DNA from 2 places in the Lysinibacillus sp. FW301-JW8 genome. Region 1 is predicted to be linked to the other one. Evidence: riboswitches for the same ligand, from Rfam matches in the RefSeq annotation. Region 1 holds a riboswitch; the other holds the start of a gene.

Evidence for each region. Region 1 has a riboswitch for FMN ahead of ribE (riboflavin synthase). Riboswitches for the same ligand answer to the same signal wherever they lie in the genome.
Region 2: it holds a riboswitch for FMN, as region 1 does, so the genes downstream of both, AC3WOM_RS08350 (ECF transporter S component) here and ribE (riboflavin synthase) in region 1, are expected to answer to the same signal.

Annotation. Positions count from the first base shown of each region.
Region 1 covers NZ_JBYTBB010000004.1:87,264-90,689, reverse strand. Annotated here, with positions in the region: gene ribH (6,7-dimethyl-8-ribityllumazine synthase) at 1-457, opposite strand, end outside; gene ribB (3,4-dihydroxy-2-butanone-4-phosphate synthase) at 475-1,092, opposite strand; gene ribE (riboflavin synthase) at 1,120-1,758, opposite strand; FMN riboswitch at 1,999-2,124, opposite strand; FMN riboswitch at 2,243-2,368, opposite strand; partial or broken gene AC3WOM_RS02995 (SDR family oxidoreductase) at 2,673-3,426, opposite strand, start outside.
Region 2 covers NZ_JBYTBB010000015.1:12,289-15,714, forward strand. Annotated here, with positions in the region: gene AC3WOM_RS08345 (sodium-dependent transporter) at 1-497, opposite strand, end outside; gene AC3WOM_RS08350 (ECF transporter S component) at 661-1,248, opposite strand; FMN riboswitch at 1,467-1,655, opposite strand; gene AC3WOM_RS08355 (RNA polymerase subunit sigma) at 1,850-3,142, opposite strand; gene sigX (RNA polymerase sigma factor SigX) at 3,139-3,426, opposite strand, start outside.

The DNA.
Region 1 (3,426 bases):
TTCTCTTTAAATTCGCCATTTCAATAGCAGACATTGCAGAATCATAGCCTTTATTACCTGATTTTGTACCAGCACGTTCAATGGCTTGCTCAATATTTTCAGTTGTCACAATGCCAAAAATAACTGGCACATTTGTTGTTAATGATACATTGGCAATTCCTTTTGCTGATTCATTGCATACATAGTCATAATGTGTTGTAGAGCCACGAATCACTGTCCCTAAACCAATAATGGCATCATATTTCTTTGTTTCTGCCAGTTGTTTTGAAATAAATGGAACCTCAAATGCACCAGGAACCCATGCTACATCAATAGAGTCCTCAGCTACACCGTGACGCTTTAAACCATCGAGTGCTCCATCTAATAATTTACTTGTAATAAATTCATTGAATCGACCTACTACGATAGCAATTTTTAAGTCTGTACCAATTAATTGTGCTTCAAATGTTTTACCCATATCTAAATTCTCCTCTTTTAAATTGTAATTTTGTGATTTTGCTGACGATATAACACTAATTCTTCAATTGAAATTATTTTTAGCTGATGATGCGTTGCATAGCTGATCAATTCATCGAAGCGTAGCATTTTGCCATCGTTCCCCATAATTTCACAAATAATGCCTGCGGGAATACTGTGACAAAGCTTTGCTAAATCAGTGGTTGCTTCGGTGTGACCTCTACGCTCTAACACACCATTCTCCTTTGCGATTAGCGGAAATACATGACCAGGTCTACGAAAATCCTCTGCCTTTGCTTGTGGTTCAATCATTTTTTTTATTGTCATTGCTCGTTCGAAGGCGCTAATTCCTGTTGTTGTATCCATATGATCAATGCTAACTGTAAATGCTGTTTGATGATTGTCTGTATTGTTACTTACCATAGGTTGTAAGGCTAATTTTTGTGCGAGCTGCTGTGTAATCGGTGTGCAGATAAGGCCTCTTCCATATGTCGCCATAAAGTTTATCGTTTCAGGCGTCATATGCTCTGCTAAAGCCAGTAAATCTCCTTCATTTTCTCGATCCTCATCGTCTACTACAATAATCATCTTGCCCTGTTTTAAATCCTCTATTGCTTCTTCAATTGTGTGTAGCAATATTGGCACCTCCTTACCATTCATCGTTTAAAATCCGTTTTGTGCTAAAAAATCTCTCGTAATAGCTGGCACTTCCTGATTACGCTTTAGCTGGTGTAAAATGTATTTTCCAACTAAATCCGTTTCAATATTAACGGGAGCACCTATTTTCTTCATACCTAAAAGAGTTTCCTTATACGTGTGTGGTATTAGTGATACTGTGACACTTTTTTGCTCAACATGAAAAAGTGTTAAGCTCGTACCATCAATTGTAATAGAGCCTTTTGGTATACAGTTGTTTATTAATTCCTCGGATAGCTCAATATCAATATAAACTGCGTTTGCTAATGGTCGCTTACGTACTATTTTTCCTACTCCATCAACATGCCCAGATACAAAATGACCACCGAATCGTCCATTCGCAGGCATGGCGCGCTCTAAGTTAACTGGATCTCCTACAGCAAGCTGCTGCAAATTAGTTGCCTTCACCGTTTCTGGCATGACATCCATTGTCAGCTCTCGATCAGTAAAGTTTGTCACTGTTAAACAAACACCATTGACCGCTATACTGTCTCCGAGCTTTACATCCTCCACCATTTTTGCTGAAAGAACCGTTATTTTCATACTTTGCTGATCGATTTGCAAGGTTTTCATTGTACCAATATCCTCAACAATCCCTGTAAACATTTTTCCACCTGCTTTCTTTCTACGCGTTAAAGGCTCTATCCATCGGTTTTGTGATTCTATGCATCAGTTTTTGGGGTCAATCCATCACTTTTCTATTTCTATTCATCACTTTCAGCATTCTATCCCACTAACAAACAAAAACCCCTTCATCGTTTTGAAAGGGGTTTGGGAGTTCATATAAATAAGACGTCAACAAATAAACCTTTTGGATACTCTATTTTTTCCATAGGCTGTCATCTCATCGTTCTTCTCCCATCCAGACTATCACTGTCGGTTTTGGATTTGCACCAAATCAGCTTTCGCTCACGGACTTTGAATTGCTTCATCACCGCCGATTGGGAATTTCACCCTACCCCGAAGAACATTTCGCTATTTAATTTATTCGCTAAATAAAAAAACCTCCCAATCTCAACGACGGGAAGTTAACATAAAAGCATAATCAAATAAACCTTATAAATTCATACGAATTTAAAAAGTTTGCACTTTTACCCTTCTCCCATCCAGACTATCACTGTCGGTTTTGGATTTGCACCAAATCAGCTTTCGCTCACGGACTTTGAATTACTTCATCACCGCCGATTGGGAATTTCACCCTACCCTGAAGGATTTTATTTAGCTTATTCTTTACGATAACACTATTTTATAATATTATCCATACAATTGTTTATAAAAATTGTTCTTTTATCAAGTATGTCTTCATTAAACAGTTCTGCTACATTCAACTCCTCGATTTTCTCACAGCCGATTTGACCTCAAAAATTGTTCTGATTGAAGTTCAATTTCGCCTTGGCGTAATTGTTGCTGTCGCCTCGCTTTCGCATAGAAAATGAATGAAGATAAAATAATTGGAAAAATCACCCTTCATTTGAATTACTTTTGTTTTACAAATTAATCGACTACAACTTTAAAATTACTTACGTTTCCGTCATAATGCCACAATTGACATGCAGTACCTGACCCGTAACAAAAGAAGAATCATCAGAAGCTAAATAAATATAGGTAGGTGCAAGTTCAAATGGTTGCCCAGCTCGTTTCATCGGGGTTTCTAAGCCCATTGTTTTGACATATTCTGCGGAATAGCTAGAGACAATTAGTGGGGTCCAGATCGGTCCAGGGGCAACTGCATTCACTCGTATTCCCTTACTCGCTAATTGCAAGGATAATGATCTAGTGAATGAAACAATCGCTCCTTTTGTAGAAGAATAATCGACAAGTAACGGGGCTCCAGCGTAAGCAGTCACGGAAGCGGTGGAAATAATTGCCTCACCCTGCTTCATATAAGGTAATCCTGCCTTTGTCATATAAAAATGAGGGAAAATATTGGTTTCATAGGTATCATTCAATTGTTCTTTTGAGATATCTAAAAAGCTTTGCTGCGGGAATTGTACACCTTGATTTAAAATAAGTATGTCTTGCTTACCGTAACACTCAATCGTTTTTCTTACTGCTTCCTTAGAAAACTCGGGATGACGTAAATCCCCTTCAATTAATAGAATGGATTGCCCATATACCTCCACCATTTGCTTCGTTGCTTCTGCATCAGGTCATTCATGTGGCATATAGGTAATAGCCATCTGGGCTCCTTCCTTTGCAAATCCGATTGCAACCGCACGACCAATTCCACTATCTCCCCCAGTAATTATAGCGATTTTCCCATTTAATTTTCCG
Region 2 (3,426 bases), on a different contig from region 1:
TTTTGCACTCCAAGAGATATCACTAGTACATTCGCTAGCGTAAATAACCCTAAACCTAGCAATGTAATCCAAGGCGTACCAATAATCTTTTCAAATAGCTCACTAGGATCATTAGCAGGATCAATAACAGTACCAGCCACACCAAGACCGCTATAAATAAAAATCCAACCGCCCACAACACTATAAAAAGTTAATAATAAAAAACAACCCAGTACACCCATGCGGCCAATCCATGCCCAGCCCCTTTTCGTCGGTGCAATTTTTTTATATGCAGTGACCGCCTCAGATTGGGTGCCACGTCCTAAAATATATTCTGATAATAGCATTGGTAAACCAATTAACAATGTAAATAGAACAAAGATTAGGAAAAATGCTCCACCGCCACTTTGACCAGTAACATATGGAAGCTTCCAAATCGCCCCTAATCCGATTGCCGCTCCTGCTGATGCTAAAATAAAGCCTAGTTTACTAGACCATTGTGCCTTTTTTTCACTCATCTCTTCAAACTCCTCTAGCATTTCTAAACTCTTTCTTATTCTACATGAAAACACTAGGCTCGACTAGATTAAGTTCCGTTGACAAATCTATCTATTGATTCAAGCGTTCAATCCATAAAAAAACCTCGAGCATATCAAATCACACTCGAGGTTTCATATAATCTTATTTCGTTAAATACATATTACGCTGACGATCTATCCATTTGCGCATAGTTGTAAATAATAAGGCCATGATAACAGTTAATAAAATACCTTTAACAATATTAAATGGCAAGATTCCAGCCACAATCATTTTATATAATGAATCTCCTACAACAGGCTCCATCCCTAAAAAGTACGTGTACATTGGTAAAAATACAGCATAGTTAAGAACACTCATACCAACCGCCATAACGATTGTTCCTGCTGCTAAGCCTCCAATAAGACCACCAATGTTTTTAAAACGCTTAAAAATAAAGGATACTGGTAAAATAAATAAAATACCTGTCGTGAAGTTAGCGATATGTCCTACTGGTACTCCTGTTGGCGTGCCTGAGAAAATCCAATCCAATACATTTTTAAATAACTCTACTAGAATCCCCGCTACAGGTCCCATTGTTATGGCTGCTAGTAATGCAGGCATATCACTGAAATCCACTTCCAAAAACGCTGGGAATGGTGGAATTGGGAAATTAAATAGCATTAATAAAAACGAAATACTGCTCAGCATGCCAATCGTAATAAACGATTGAAGTTTAACATTTTTCTTCATTGAAAATTCTCTCCTCTTTGCTGATTCAATCTCGCAAGAAGAAAGGTTACGATCTAATCAAATGTTATTCATGAAAAAACCCTTATGCATTGTTGGCATAAGGGAGAATAGGCATGATTAATAAACGCCATTAAACAGCAATTTTCGAGCGGGCTTTAAAGCCATGTTGAAAAAACGCTCGTTCAAAGCTAATTTAAAATAACGAATGACGATCGTACCTCCATCTTCTCCCATCCAGACTCTAACTGTCGGCCTTGGAATCGCACCAAGTCAGCCATGCAAAAAATTTTGCACAGGTCGCGGGCTGAAGAGTCTTTAGTAAATCATTCGAGCTAATGTCTTTCACATTAGCGATTTACAGCTCTATTACCGCCGGTCGGGATTTTCACCCTGCCCCGAAGATGAATCAATATTTTATTTTTGTTCTACAGCTTTACTATAATGAATTATTTAGAAAAAGTAAATAGTTCTGCTTAAAAAATCCTATTAGATTTGTATGTTTTATGGACAGTTAGTTGGTTTATCGCCATAGAAACAAGAAGGAGTATTCTCGCCACAGTTGATGTACGAGAATACTCCTTAAACTATCGCCGTAAAGTTGCTATGGCGTATCCATATACTGCTTATTTGCGCCTACAGGCTTGGGCAAGAAATTTTTTAAATCAAAGCCTTCCCAGCTTTCCTGAACTACATTATCTAAGCGTAATTGTTTATCAAAGCTTGCAGCCGTTAGCATCATTGCTTCGATTAATTGTGTTGCTCGAGCTGGCTCCATTGTCGTTAAATCAAGAGGAGCATTAAAGGTAACAACAACACCCTCTGCAACCTCCTGTACAGTATAAGTCACATTTTCTGGAACGACAGGAACATAAACATCATCATTTTTATTGCGCATAACCGTAATCGCTTCTGTTACCGAGGGAAAAGTTTGACGAAAATCGGGAGATAAATACTCCGCCCCATTATCCTGGTCTTTATATAAATAATAATTAAAATGACTTGGACCTGTTAATGACATAGCCTTACTCGGCTCTCCCTCTTGAGAAAACTCGTATGGTGTGCCATCTGCATTTTCAAACTCGACCTCTGTATACTCTGAGTCTGAAAATGTATCCTGCAAGGTTCCCTTATATTCATTTACGGGTGCAGAGGCTACATCATAATCATTTTTCTCGGGTAATACATGAATCAGCTTATCATCTTTTTCCTTCAATTCACCTTGATATGGATGGTAGTTAGTAAAGCCTTTTGCTTTCTCTTCAATTTGTGGTGCATACTTTTTATACATTTGTAATGTAGAAGGTTTTTCTTTCCCAAAATCCGCTTCAACCCGCTCATTGGGAATAATATACGTCATTGGTACGCTTTCTACATCACGACTTGCCAAACCAATACGAAAGACAACGGCATCCGTTAAGTCTTCCTCGTACACAGAGGTACGTAGAGACATAAATTTAGCATGTTCTGCAACAATGCTCGAATCCAGATAATTATCAAAATTTTCAGCAGTTTTTGCAGCTGGCCCGTCTTGCATAGTAGAATACGGAGCAATGTCAGGGGCAGTCGCCTGATCTATCTTGGAATCATTATTATTCATAAACTTAGAGCCTACACCTATTGTTAATGCGAAAACAGCAGCAACACTCATAAGAATGGGCCATTTACGGATTTTGCGCTTTGTTGTTTCTGTCTCTATACTTTGCTGTTGTTCTTGCGCTGACACTTCTTCGTCTAATGGCTGCTGGATGGCTTCTTGCAAATGAACATTATCCTGCAAGCGAGCATCTGCCAATAATCGATTTAATATTTCATCTTTAGAACGGCGGTCAGAAAGCTTAGGGGCATTGTTCAATACATGTTCTAGCTGGTCATCATCAAACTGGTTATGTGTCATTGCCGTTTCGCCTCCTGTTCTCTAACCTGTTGTAGCTGTTGCCTTAAAAATTTGATGGCACGATGCTGTGTTGTTTTTACCTTTGCTTCTGTCCAATCTAGTATTTGTGCTGTTTCTGCAATCGATAAATCTTGAAAGTAGCGCATAATAATGACCATCTTTTGGTCTCCTGTACAGTTTTCAAGTGCTGACTCTACCTGCATAAATTCATCACTTGCCTCCAGCATATCTTCCGGTGATGGTGTGTTTGAATGGAGTTGTTCCGTTTCCCAGTCAAAAAAGTC